Regions from separate parts of the Serratia sp. Ae19-1 genome, predicted to be linked through region 1. Evidence: predicted binding sites of a transcription regulator. Region 1 holds the regulator's gene; each other region holds the start of a gene.

Region 1 (4,517 bases):
TGCCGACATCTTCGACGATCTGAAAGCCATCCAGAAACAGTTCCACCATCTGGTGCGTCTGGTGCCGGGCAAAGGCAAGATCATTCTGCCGGACAACGACAGCCACCTGAAACAGGTGATGGCGATGGGCTGCTGGAGCGAGCAGGAGCTGGTGGGGGAAGAGGGCACCTGGCGCGCGCAGAAGCTGACGCCGGACGCCAGCCATTACGCGGTGTTCCTCGACGGCGAGCAGGTCGGCGAAGTGAACTGGGCGCTGGTGGGCGAGCACAACATGCATAACGGCCTGATGGCCATCGCCGCTACCCGCCACGTCGGCGTGCAGCCGGCGGACGCCTGCCGCGCATTGGGCGATTTCATCAATGCCCGCCGCCGCCTGGAGCTGCGCGGCGAAGCCAACGGCGTCACCGTTTACGACGACTTCGCGCACCACCCGACGGCGATCCTGGCCACCCTGGCCGCGCTGCGCGGCAAGGTAGGCGGCACGGCGCGCATTCTGGCGGTGCTGGAACCGCGCTCCAACACCATGAAAATGGGCATCAGCAAAAACGATCTGGCGCCTTCGCTCGGCCGCGCCGACGAGGTGTTCCTGTTCCAGCCGCATCACATTCCGTGGCAGGTGGCGGAAGTGGCGGATGCCTGTGTGCAACCGGCGCACTGGAGTGCGGATCTCGACACGCTGGTGGACATGGTGGTGAAAACCGCACAGCCGGGCGATCACATTCTGGTGATGAGCAACGGCGGTTTTGGCGGCATTCACGATCGCCTGCTGGACGCGCTGGCGAAAAAGCAGGAACCGAAGGTGACCTACTGATCGCTTAGCCGCATCAGCCAACACAGGGGCCGCATTCGCGGCCTTTTTTTTACACCCATAAAAAAGCCCTCGCGAGCGAGGGCAACGGGGTTCGTCGGATAGGACGACGAGAGGGTCTCTGGGAAATCGGCGTTTGCGTCAGAACTCGGCAGTGGCAGTGACGAGGGTAATCAGCTCTGCAAAGCCGTTCCCAGAGTTGTTATTTGTAAATCTCGGCGGTGGCGTGGTAGTTGCCTTCGTTACGCGCTTCGATTACGCGGTAGGCGGTCGCGCCTTTCGCGTCGGCTTTCTCCGACAACGCCTGGCGAATGTCGGTCGGCGCGCCGTCGATGCCGCTGACGGTAATGGTGCCGATAGATTGCAGATTGGCGGTCTGATCGTTAGTCACCAACTGGGCGGCGGAGGCGCCGAAGGAGATGACGGACAGCAAACCGAGTGCAGCAACAGTAGTTTTCATGTTCATGATAGCGATCCTTGGTCATAACAGCCTGGAAGGGCTTGGCAGCGATTTTTATTCTTGAAGGCCGTTATGACAGCGTTTGGTTCCAGAGATGTATTGCCCGTTGCCGGGTAATGCCGGTACTTATTTGTAGATTTCAGCGGTTGCGTGGAAGTTGCCGTCGTTACGCGCTTCAATCACGCGGTAAGCGGTCGCCCCTTTGGCGTCGGCTTTATCGGACAGCGCCTGACGAATGTCGGAAGGTGCAGCGGCGACGCCGCTCACAGTGATCACGCCGGCGGGCTGCAGTTTTGCGGCCTGGGTTGCATCAACAGATTGTGCTGCGAATGCGCCGAAGGAAAGCATGGACAGAACGCTCAGGGTTGCAACGGTAGCTTTAATTTTCATCATCTCACCTCATCGTATTCTTTTATCAGTTCTAACGAACTGTGACTTAGTTCACGGAAATGAGTATACAGCTAGTAACGCGAAAAATTAATAGTTCGCTAACAGTTGCTAGTGAAACTTTAAACCGATGAACCTTCTTTTTTATAACCGTAAGGAATAAAAAACGCTTATAAAACGATCTTTCGATGTTAATTTTATGTAATTTCAATGAGGTAAGTGCTTTTGACCAAAAGTGCGGAAGATCACAGTGGGTACTGCTGGCTACATGGATATGTCATGGAAATGTGTTGTGGCGGGATAAAAAAGCAGTGTTAAACGCGGTTGAGGGCCGAGAAGGTAACGCAGGGGTTAAAGAAGCGCTAACAAAATGCGGACGGTAGCCGCACTTTGTTAGCGCCAGGTTTCACAGCTCTTGCTCGAACACGCCCAGGATCGCTTCATGCAGCTTCTGAGCGGTAAAGCCGCTGGACGGGGTGACGAAAATCGTGTCGTCGCCGGCGATAGTGCCAAGGATGCCCTGGGATTTGCCCAATGAGTCGAGCAGGCGGGCGATCAGCTGTGCGGCGCCGGGGCTGGTGTGGATCACCACGACGGCGTCGTTATGGTCGACGTCCAGCACCAGGTTCTTTAGCGGGCTGGTAGTGGTCGGCACGCCGAGTTCGGCCGGAAGGCAATACACCATTTCCATTTTGGCATTACGCGTACGTACCGCACCGAACTTGGTCAGCATGCGCGATACTTTGGATTGGTTAATGTTTTCGAAGCCTTCTTCTTGCAGCGCCAAAACGATCTCGCCTTGAGAACTGAATTTTTCTTCTTTCAATAACGCTTTGAACGTCTTGATCAGATCTTCCTGTTTTGCGGGATTACGCATTTTGCACCGTGGAAAGTTGATAGTGGAAGTCATGATTATGCATATAGATGAATTTTTATGCAATAGAGGCCGACCCAAAGAAAATAAACATGACCGGGCGGCGAGGAAAGGGCGGCATTTTAACAAAATCCGGCCGCGATGAATATGCCCTTTTGATGACGGAAAATCGGCCCGCAGTAGTAAATAAAATGTTATTAAAATGATGTTGTTCTGATGTTGCGTAAGGGTGTAATGTAACGGCCGGTTAACTTGCTCGTGAATAACCTCGCATTATTTTTGATTAGTGTGCGCTATGCCCTTCATGCGTAAGCGATTTAATCTAAAATGGGCGCGACAGCGGCCATTTTATTACACTGGCAGGCAAGAATTGGCTAATTTATTGTTTTTAAAGGTGTAATAATTTAAGGTCCGTAACCAACACATTCACGGCGCTTTATATATTTAAGATAATAAAGGAGTATAGGATGAAAGTTGCAGTTCTCGGTGCTGCTGGCGGTATCGGCCAGGCCCTCGCCCTTCTACTCAAAACCCAGCTTCCTTCAGGTTCTGAACTCTCTCTCTACGACATTGCCCCCGTTACCCCAGGCGTTGCCGTCGACTTAAGCCACATCCCAACCGCAGTTAAAATCAAAGGCTTCAGCGGCGAAGACGCGACCCCGGCTCTGCACGGCGCGGACGTGGTGCTGATTTCCGCCGGCGTGGCCCGTAAGCCAGGCATGGATCGCTCCGACCTGTTCAACGTTAACGCCGGCATCGTGCGTAACCTGATTGAGCAAGTGGCGAAAACCTGCCCGAAAGCCTGCATCGGCATCATCACCAACCCGGTAAACACCACGGTCGCCATCGCGGCGGAAGTGCTGAAAAAAGCCGGCGTTTACGACAAAAACAAACTGTTCGGCGTGACCTCGCTGGATATCATTCGTTCCAACACCTTCGTGGCCGAGCTGAAAGGCAAGCAGCCTGAAGAACTGAACGTGCCGGTGATCGGCGGCCACTCTGGCGTGACCATCCTGCCTCTGCTGTCGCAGATCCCAGGCGTGAGCTTCACCGATCAGGAAGTGGCGGATCTGACCAAACGCATTCAGAACGCCGGCACCGAAGTGGTGGAAGCCAAAGCCGGTGGCGGATCTGCAACGCTGTCCATGGGCCAGGCGGCTGCACGTTTCGGCCTGTCTCTGGTGCGTGCGCTGCAGGGTGAGAAAGGCGTGGTGGAATGCGCTTACGTTGAAGGCGACGGCAAATACGCTCGCTTCTTCGCGCAGCCGCTGGTGCTGGGCAAAAACGGCGTTGAAGAACGCAAAGATATCGGCACCCTGAGCGCCTTTGAACAAAAAGCGCTGAATGAGATGCTGGACGTGCTGCACAAAGATATCGAGCTGGGCGAGAAGTTCATCAATAACTGATCGTCGCCGCGAGTCAGCCGATAAACGCCGCCGGACGCTGTTCCGGCGGTTTTTTTTGCCCTGCGTTCACGACTTGATGCGCGCTTTGCGATCCAGCAGGCAATCGCTGTGCGGATCATAATAGCGGCTTGGCCAGATCTCCGAGGGGTGAACGCCTATCGCTTCGGCGATCAGCCATTCTCCTTTCGGCCATGGGCGCGACAGCGCGTTGGCCAGCGTTGATGAGCTTAATCCTGCCTTGCGTGATACCGCCGCCAGCGTGGTGCCCTGCTTGCGTAACGCCGCGATGATGTCTGCCGTGTGCCAGTCCTGCTTCCTTGAATTCATGTTTACATTCCTTTTCTGATTAGCCAAAGTTGCGTTAGTGGTATAACTAACGGGTCGAGGTTAGGCGTTTGAACAACGTGAAACGCTTATTCGGAAATCAGAATACCATTAAATTTCCCAAAAATGACCCAATCAGTTTCCAAATAAATGACTTTGCCCACTATTGCCCAGAGATAATGGCTATGAAAAACGAGTGGTTTGCCGCCAAGGAGCTGACAGGCATCGCAGGATTACCTTCCTCACCACAGGGAATCA
Region 2 (4,517 bases), on a different contig from region 1:
AACTCGATGAAAGCGCCCGCTTGCGCATTCAGCTGGCGGCGCCGACCGGCAAGGCGGCGGCGCGCCTGACGGAGTCGCTCGGCAGCGCCAGCCGTCAGCTGGCGCTGGCCCCGGCGCAGCAGGCGCTGTTCCCGACCGAGGCGGCGACGCTGCACCGTTTGTTGGGGGCGCAGCCGAACAGCCAGCGCATGCGCTATCACCGCGGCAACCGGCTGCATTTGGATGTGTTGGTGGTGGATGAGGCCTCGATGGTCGATCTGCCGATGATGGCGCGCCTGATTGCCGCGCTGCCCGACCAGGCTCGGGTGATTTTCCTTGGCGACCGTGACCAGTTGGCCTCGGTGGAGGCCGGTGCGGTGTTGGGGGACATTTGCCGTTTTGCCGAGCAGGGATACAGCGATGCGCGCGCGGCGGAGCTGAGCCGCCTGACCGGTTGTGCGATCGAAGGGCAGCAGGCTGACGCGGAAGCGGCGGTGCGTGACAGCCTATGCCTGCTGCGCAAGAGCTATCGCTTCGATGCCCGCTCCGGCATCGGCCAACTGGCGTTGGCGGTTAACGCCGGTGCCGGGGATCGCGCGCTGGCGGCACTAAACGGCAGTTTCGGCGATGTCGCGGGCTATGCGCTGGCGACGAGTGAAGAGTATCAGGCGCTGTTGGATGCCTGCGTAGCGGGCTATCGCGATTCTCTGCGGCTGACCGCCGAAGGCGCGGACGCGGCGACGGTGCTGGCGGCCTTTGGCCGTTTCCAGGTGCTGTGCGCGTTGCGTGAAGGGCCGTTCGGCGTCGCCGGCCTGAACGAGCGCATTGAGCTCGGGTTGCAGCGCGCCGGTCTGATCGACCGCAAGCCGGGCGTGCTCGGCCGCTGGTACCGAGGGCGGCCGGTGATGATCGGCCGCAACGACAGCGCGCTGGGGCTGTTCAATGGGGATATCGGCATTACGCTGCCGGATGCGCAGGGGGAACTGCGCGTGCATTTCCAACTGCCGGACGGCAGCATCAAATCGGTGCAGCCGAGCCGTTTACCGGCGCATGAAACCGCCTATGCCATGACGGTGCACAAGTCCCAGGGATCGGAGTTTGACCATACGGTCCTGGTATTGCCGAATCACTTCCTGCCGGTGCTGACGCGCGAGCTGGTTTATACCGCGATCACCCGTGCGCGCAAGCAGCTCTCGCTGTACGCTACGGAGGCGGTGCTGTTGCGGGCCATTCGCACGCCGACCCAGCGTCGCAGCGGGCTGGCTGAACGGCTGCAGACAGCGGAATAAGCGGCAAAAGGGCGCGGCAATGAACGGCCGCGCCCGCAGGGATTACAGATCGGCCAGCAGGATTTTGGAACGGCGCTGGTAGTTGTACAGCGCCTGTTTTTGCATCGGCAGCACGTCGACCTCCGCCGGAGTGAATCCGCGCTCCTGGAACCAGTGGATGCTGCGGGTGGTCAGCACGAACAGCTTTTTCAACCCCATCTGCCGCGCCTGGTTTTCTACCCGCTGCAGCAGCATTTCGCCGCGCGAGGAGCTGCGGTAATCGGGATGCACCGCCACGCAGGCCATTTCACCGATTTTTTCCTCCACGAACGGGTACAGCGCCGCGCAGGCGATAGTCAGGTTATCGCGTTCGATAATGGTGAATTTGTCGATCTCCATCTCCAGCTGTTCACGCGAACGGCGCACCAGGATGCCCTGCTGCTCGAGCGGCCGGATCAGCTCCAGGATGCCGCCGATGTCGTTGATCGTCGCCCGGCGCACCTGTTCGGCACTCTCCATCACGATTTGGGTGCCGATGCCGTCGCGCGAGAACAGTTCCTGCACCAGCGCACCGTCTTCCTGATAGCTGATCAGGTGGCTGCGGCGCACGCCGCTGCGGCAGCCTTTCACCGCGCCGCGCAGGAAACGCACGGTGCCGGAATGGTAATCGCCGCCTTCCTCCAGCTCTTCAAGGCGCTTTTGCGCATCGTTGGGGAACAGCTCGGAAAGGATATTGCCTTCGGCATCGGTTACGCCCTGCGAGGAGCAGAAACCGATCATTTTTTCCGCTTTCAGCTTGATCGCCAACTGGGTAGCCACTTCTTCTGACGTCAGATTGAAGCTCTCGCCGGTGACCGAAACCGCGACCGGGCCGATCAGCACGATGGCGTTGCTGTCGAGCTGACGGTGGATTGCGTCTTCATCGATGCGGCGAATGCGGCCGCTGTGGCAGTAGTCGATGCCGTCATCGACGCCCAGCGGCTGCGCGATGATGAAGTTGCCGCTGACCACGTTGATATGCGCGCCCTGCAGCGGCGTGTTGTTGAGGCTCATCGACAGCCGGGCGGTGATGTCGAGCTGCAGCAGGCCGGCAGCCTGCTTGACCAGTTCGAGCGTATGGGCGTCGGTCACGCGGGTGTGTTTGTGGTAGATCGGCTCATAGTTATGCTGAGCCAGATTGGCGTCGATTTGCGGCCGCGCGCCGTAAACCACCACCAGGCGAATGCCCAGGCTATGCAGCAACCCGATATCGTTGACGATGTTGGAGAAATTCTCGTGTTCGATGGCTTCCCCGCCGAGCATGATGACAAACGTCTTGCCGCGGTGGGCGTTGATATAGGGGACTGAGTGACGGAATCCTTGCACCAGCTCTGTACTACGTTCCTTCACGGCCAAACCTCTTTGCATATTTATACGGTATTTTTGTATTTTTATTCTTTTATTGTGCCGATGGCAAGTGGGAAATCGTCATGAAGAGTGTGCTAAGGGCGCTAAATCGTTAATAAATTGAAAAACCATAAAAAGATTTTCTGATGACAGGGCTGGAATGATTGGTTAAAGTTTTCGGCATCCCCATTTCATTGGTGTTTTTTTCATCTGTTGTAAACAGCTATTACTGCCGGAGCCGCATGCCAAACTCTAATCACAATCTGGGCCGCCGTCGTTTATTACAGGGCGTTGCCGCCAGCTGGTTGCTGAGTGTGAGTCGTACGGGCTTCGCCGCATCATCGCACGTGATCGCCGTGCGCGTCTGGCCATCCTCCACCTATACCCGCGTCACGTTGGAATCCAACGTCGAACTCAAATACAAGCAGTTCGCCCTGACCAATCCCGATCGCGTGGTGGTGGATATCGAAGGCGTTCACCTCAACAGCGTGCTGAAAGGCATCGCCGGGCAGGTGCGCGCCGACGATCCTTATCTCAAGCAGGCGCGCGTCGGCCAGTTTGATCAGAATACCGTGCGGCTGGTGCTGGAGCTCAAACAAAGCGTCAGCCCGCATATTTTCACGCTGGCGCCGGTGCCGGAGTATCGCAACCGTCTGGTGATGGATCTCTATCCGACCAAGGTCGGCAGCGGCGGTGAGGAGTATGATCCGCTACTGGCGTTACTGGAAGATTACAACAAGGGCGATCTGGAGCGCACGCTGCCGCCGGAAGCGCCGCAGGCCGGCAAGGCGGGGCGCGATCGGCCGATCGTCATCATGCTGGATCCTGGCCACGGCGGCGAAGATCCCGGTGCGATCGGCAAGTACAAGACGCGCGAGAAAGACATCGTGCTGCAGATTGCCCGCAAGCTGAGCGCCATGATCAAGCGCGAGCCGAACATGAAGGTGTTCATGACGCGCAACGAAGACGTGTTTATCCCGCTTAAGGTGCGCGTCGCCAAGGCGCGCAAGCAGCGTGCGGACCTGTTCGTTTCGATTCACGCCGATGCCTTTACCAGCCGCGCGGCGCGCGGTTCATCGGTGTTCGCGTTGTCCACCAAGGGCGCCACCAGTTCGGCGGCCAAGTTCCTGGCGCAGACACAGAACGCGTCGGACCAAATCGGCGGCGTCAGCAAGAGCGGCGACCGCTATCTCGACCACACCATGTTCGATCTGATCCAGACCGCGACCATCAACGACAGCCTGAAGTTCGGCAAGGAAGTGTTGAATCGGATGGGCAAAATCAACCGGTTGCACAAGAATCGCGTCGATCAGGCCGGTTTTGCGGTGTTAAAGGCGCCGGATATCCCGTCGATCCTGGTGGAGACGGCGTTTATCAGCAACATCGAAGAGGAGCGCAAGCTGCGCACCAGCCATTTCCAACAGCAGGTGGCGGAGTCGATTCTGGCAGGCATCAAGGCTTATTTCGCCAACGGCGGCGCGCTGGCGAGCCGATAACGGCAGGGCCGGGCGCGAGTCCGGCTATTTTCGCGGATTGCAGATACAAAAAAACACCCGTCAGGGTGCTTATCTGTTGTCATCAAGAGTTGGTTGCGGGGGCCGGATTTGAACCGACGACCTTCGGGTTATGAGCCCGACGAGCTACCAGGCTGCTCCACCCCGCGTCCGATGGATGCGCACTATACTCTCCATGCGTTTTGTTGCAAACCCTTTTTGCATTTTATTGCCCTAAACCCGTTTTTCTGCTGAATTTGCCCGCAATTTGCCTTCTTTTTCATCACTATCCTCCGTGCGGGTTTTTTTATTTGCAGCGATTCCTTTATCAATGAGCGTTTGTTATCGTTCAGCCGGTAGATCATATCAGTTTGAGAGTGTGCGCGATGAA
Region 3 (4,517 bases), on a different contig from region 1:
TGTAATCGATAGAGTTTTCCAGCTGTTCATTGAATTCGCGCAGGAACGCCGGCACGCCTTCCCACAGGCTGTTTTCCACCACCGCGAAACCCCATTTGGCTTCGTCGATCGGCGAAGGGCGGTGTTTGCGAATTTCATCGGTGTGCCACGATTGGGCTACCAGCTGGCGCAGGCGGCGCATGATCTTGTTGCGCTCGTAGTCAGCCAGATCGTTGTGATCGAGCTGGCTGAGGCAGGTGTTGACCTCCACCAGCTTGTGGATCAGGGTGCGGCGGGTGATCTCCGTCGGGTGCGCCGTCAGCACCAGCTCGATGGAGAGTTGCGATACTGCGTGTTGCAGCTCTTTGTCGCTGAGCTTTTTGTCTTTGAGGCGGCTGAACAGTTGGGCCAGCGCCTCCGGATTGCTGGCGGCTTCGCCGTTGGGCGAAATGCTGTGGTACTGCTCGGCGACGTTGGTCAGGTTGAGGAACTGGCTGAAGGCGCGCGCCACCGGCAGCAGCTCGTCGTTGGACAGGTTCTGCAGGGTGGAGAGCAGTTCCTGGCGATGCGCTTCGTTGCCGGCGCGTGAGGATTTGGAAAGCTTACGGATGGTCTCTACGCGATCGAGAATATGCTCGCCCAGCGCTTCTTTGATGGTATCGCCGAGCAATTTGCCGAGCATACTGACATTACTGCGCATTGCCGAATATTGTTCGTTCATATAACCCCTGACCCAGTTCTGTATGATTTTTATCTTGTAAATAAATTTCACGCGTCAGGCGCAGACCGCCTGCCTGATCCCACCGCGTTCCTGTCCAGTCGTCCAATTGACACTATTTTTAGCAAAAAAACATCAAAATCGGCGCATTTTCTGAAATTTAATTACGGCACGTCGGTTATCAGCACGGCTTATTTCGCCGTCTACTACTTATTTGGAGTTAGGGGAAAGCATAAAGCATTTCCCCTGTTAAATGTCGGGTTTATTGCCGGCAAAAATGAGTGACCAGCTGGCCCAGCAGTTTACGCGTCGGTTCGATAAACGCGGTGTCGAGGTACTCGTCCGGCTGGTGGGCCTGGTCGATAGAGCCGGGGCCGAGCACTAACGTCGGACACACCTGCTGTACGAACGGCGCCTCGGTGCAGTAATTGACCACCTGGGTGCGGGTGCCCAGCAGTTCCTCGATCACTGCCACCATGCGGTGGTCGGTTGGGCACTCGTAGCCTGGCACCGACGCGTGCAGCTCTTCGATGCTCAGGCGGCCCGGCCAGCGTTGGCTCACCGGCTCCAACGCCTGATGCATCAGTTCGTTGATGTTGTCGAGCGTCATGCCGGGCAGCGGGCGGATATCCAGGTGCAGCTCGCAGCAGGCGCAGATGCGGTTGGCTGCGTCGCCGCCGCTGATATGGCCGAAGTTCATGGTGGGATAAGGCACGGCGAACGCCGGGTTGTTGTAACGCTCCTGCAGGGTTTTGCGCAGCGCCATCAGGTGGCTGATGGATTCGTGCATCAGATCGATGGCGTTGACACCGCGCGCCGGATCGCTGGAGTGGCCGGACTGGCCGACGATGCGAATGGCGTTGGCCATGTGGCCCTTGTGCGCGCGGACTGGCTGCAGCGAGGTCGGTTCGCCGATGATGGCGAAATCCGGCCGAATGGCGGTGGAGGCGGCGAAATAGCGTGCGCCGGCCATCGTCGTTTCTTCATCTGCGGTGGCTAAAATGTACAGCGGCTTGGTCAGTTTGCTCGCGTCGATATCGCGCACCGCATCCAGAATAAAGGCGAAGAAGCCTTTCATGTCGGCGGTGCCCAGGCCGTAGAGCTTGTTGTCGTGCTCGGTCAGGGTGAAGGGATCGCGCGTCCAGCGGCCTTCGTCGTAAGGCACCGTATCGGTGTGGCCGGCCAGCAGCAGGCCGCCGCTGCCTTCGCCGATGCTGGCCAGCAGGTTGAATTTGTGGCGCGAATCCGGTACCGGCTGCACGTCGACGCGAAAGCCCAGGTCGGCAAACCATTCGGCCAGCAAGTTGATTAACGCCTCATTGCTCTGATCGAGGCCGGCATCGGTGGCGCTGATCGACGGTGTGGCGATCAACGCCCGGTACAGCTCAATAAATGGAGGTAATTTCATCTTCACTGTTGACAGCCTTTGGTTAGGATAGTATCAATATTCATGCATTTATTTTGAATAAAAATACAGTAAGCCGAAGCGTAAGGGAACCCGATACCCGGATGTTTATAAAAGCATCAACGCCTGGCTCCGTGGGTGAACGGCGCAACAACGCTGGCTAGCCCTGTTACCTGGGTCGAAAACGACCGCACGTCAGTTGAGAAGGTGAAAGGCCACATGTTGAATACGCTGATCGTTGGTGCCAGCGGTTACGCCGGAGCGGAGCTCACGGCTTACCTGAATCGCCACCCACACATGAACATAACCGCTTTAGCGGTTTCAGCGCAAAGTGCAGATGCAGGAAAGTTGCTTTCCGATCTCCATCCCCAGTTGAAAGGCATCGTCGATCTGCCGCTACAGCCGTTGACCGACGTTGCACAGGCGGCGCAGGGCATCGATGTGGTGTTCCTCGCCACCGCCCATGAAGTCAGCCACGATATTGCACCGGCTTTTCTGGCGGCGGGTTGCGTGGTGTTCGATCTTTCCGGCGCCTTCCGCGTGCAGGACGCCGGTTTTTATAGCCAGTACTACGGTTTCGAGCATCAGCATGGCGCTCTGCTGGAGCAGGCGGTGTACGGCCTGGCGGAGTGGCAGAGCGACAAGATCAAACGGGCGCAGCTGATCGCGGTGCCGGGCTGCTACCCAACGGCGGCGCAGTTGGCGCTCAAACCGTTGATCGAAAAGCAGCTGCTGAACCTGGACCAGTGGCCGGTGATCAACGCCACCAGCGGCGTCAGCGGCGCCGGGCGCAAGGCCAGCATGACCACCAGCTTTTGCGAAGTGAGCCTGCAGCCATACGGCATTTTCACTCACCGGCACCAGCCGGAGATCGCCGCGCACCTGGGCGTGCCGGTCATCTTTACGCCGCACCTGGGCAATTTCCCGCGCGGCATTCTTGAAACCATCACCTGCCGCCTGAAAGCCGGCGTGACCGCGCAGGACGTGGCCGCCGCCTATCACGCCGCCTATGACGACAAGCCGCTGGTGCGGTTGTACGACCAGGGCGTGCCGGCGCTGAAAGCGGTGGTGGGGCTGCCGTTCTGCGACATCGGTTTTGCGGTGCAGGGCGAACATCTGATCGCCGTGGCGGTGGAAGACAACCTGCTGAAAGGCGCGGCCGCACAGGCGGTGCAATGCCTGAATATCCGTTTCGGTTTCCCGGAAACCCAGTCACTCCTTTAAACCAGCGTGAGTAAACAGCAATGAACCCGTTAATTATCAAGTTAGGTGGCGTGTTATTAGACAGTGAAGAAGCGCTGGAACGTCTGTTTACCGCGTTGGACAGTTACCGGCAGCAGCATCAGCGTCCGCTGGTGATCGTGCACGGCGGTGGCTGCGTGGTAGACGAGCTGATGAAGCAACTCTCTTTACCGGTGGTGAAAAAGAACGGCCTGCGGGTCACGCCGGCCGATCAGATCGACATCATCACCGGCGCGCTGGCCGGCACCGCCAACAAAACGCTGCTGGCGTGGGCGATTAAGCATCAAATCAACGCCGTTGGCCTGAGCCTGGCGGACGGCGGCAGCGCAGTCGTGACCCAGCTCGATCCGGCATTGGGTCACGTCGGCAACGCGCAGCCCGGCTCGCCCGCGCTGCTCAATACCCTGCTGGGCGCCGGCTACCTGCCGGTTATCAGCTCCATCGGCATCACCGCCGAAGGGCAGTTAATGAATGTGAACGCCGATCAGGCGGCGACGGCGCTGGCGGCGACGCTGGGGGCGGATCTGATCCTGCTGTCGGACGTCAGCGGCATCCTCGACGGCAAGGGGCAACGCATTGCGGAAATGACGGCGCAAAAAGCGGAGCAACTGATCGCGCAAGGCATCATCACCGATGGTATGGTGGTGAAGGTGAATGCGGCGCTCGACGCAGCCCGCACCCTCGGCCGCCCGGTGGATATCGCCAGCTGGCGCCATGCCGATCAGCTTCCTGCTTTGTTTAACGGCGTGTCGATTGGCACCCGGATCCTCGCTTAATTTTAGAATTAGAAAGGAATAGATCATGCAAAACCAAGGCATCAAAAAAATCGTTCTGGCGTACTCCGGCGGCCTGGATACCTCGGCCATCATTCCATGGCTGAAAGAGAACTACGGCGGCTGTGAAGTGGTGGCGTTCGTGGCGGACATCGGTCAGGAGCGCAGCGATCTGGAAGGCGTGGAGCAAAAAGCCCTGCAGTCCGGTGCCTCTGAATGTCACGTGGTCGATCTGCGTGAAGAATTTATCCGCGATTACGTTTATCCGGTGCTGCAGACCGGCGCGCTGTATGAAGGCAGCTATCTGCTGGGCACCTCGATGGCGCGGCCGATCATCGCCAAGGCGCAGGTCGAGCTGGCGCTGAAAGTGGGCGCCGACGCGCTGTGCCACGGCGCAACC

Evidence for each region. The regulator ArgR, encoded in region 1, controls arginine synthesis, uptake and breakdown. The targets are predictions, from matches to a motif close to ANTGAATAAAAATACANT.
Region 2: argA (amino-acid N-acetyltransferase) is a predicted target of ArgR. The motif match lies at 2,669-2,686, and genes of this name have one in related genera.
Region 3: argC (N-acetyl-gamma-glutamyl-phosphate reductase) is a predicted target of ArgR. The motif match lies at 2,158-2,175, and genes of this name have one in related genera.

What each region holds. Positions count from the first base shown of each region.
Region 1 covers NZ_JBCHWD010000010.1:86,374-90,890, reverse strand. Annotated here, with positions in the region: gene mpl (UDP-N-acetylmuramate:L-alanyl-gamma-D-glutamyl-meso-diaminopimelate ligase) at 1-811, shown strand, start outside; gene yhcN (peroxide/acid stress response protein YhcN) at 1,011-1,274, opposite strand; gene yhcN (peroxide/acid stress response protein YhcN) at 1,395-1,658, opposite strand; gene argR (transcriptional regulator ArgR) at 2,062-2,532, opposite strand; gene mdh (malate dehydrogenase) at 2,997-3,935, shown strand; gene AAIE04_RS22770 (helix-turn-helix domain-containing protein) at 4,002-4,262, opposite strand; gene AAIE04_RS22765 (DNA-binding protein) at 4,445-4,517, shown strand, end outside.
Region 2 covers NZ_JBCHWD010000009.1:65,242-69,758, reverse strand. Annotated here, with positions in the region: gene recD (exodeoxyribonuclease V subunit alpha) at 1-1,268, shown strand, start outside; gene argA (amino-acid N-acetyltransferase) at 1,311-2,654, opposite strand; gene amiC (N-acetylmuramoyl-L-alanine amidase AmiC) at 2,876-4,129, shown strand; tRNA gene AAIE04_RS21745 (tRNA-Met) at 4,220-4,296, opposite strand; gene mltA (murein transglycosylase A) at 4,513-4,517, shown strand, end outside.
Region 3 covers NZ_JBCHWD010000002.1:732,179-736,695, forward strand. Annotated here, with positions in the region: gene ppc (phosphoenolpyruvate carboxylase) at 1-700, opposite strand, end outside; gene argE (acetylornithine deacetylase) at 960-2,105, opposite strand; gene argC (N-acetyl-gamma-glutamyl-phosphate reductase) at 2,322-3,326, shown strand; gene argB (acetylglutamate kinase) at 3,347-4,120, shown strand; gene AAIE04_RS08825 (argininosuccinate synthase) at 4,146-4,517, shown strand, end outside.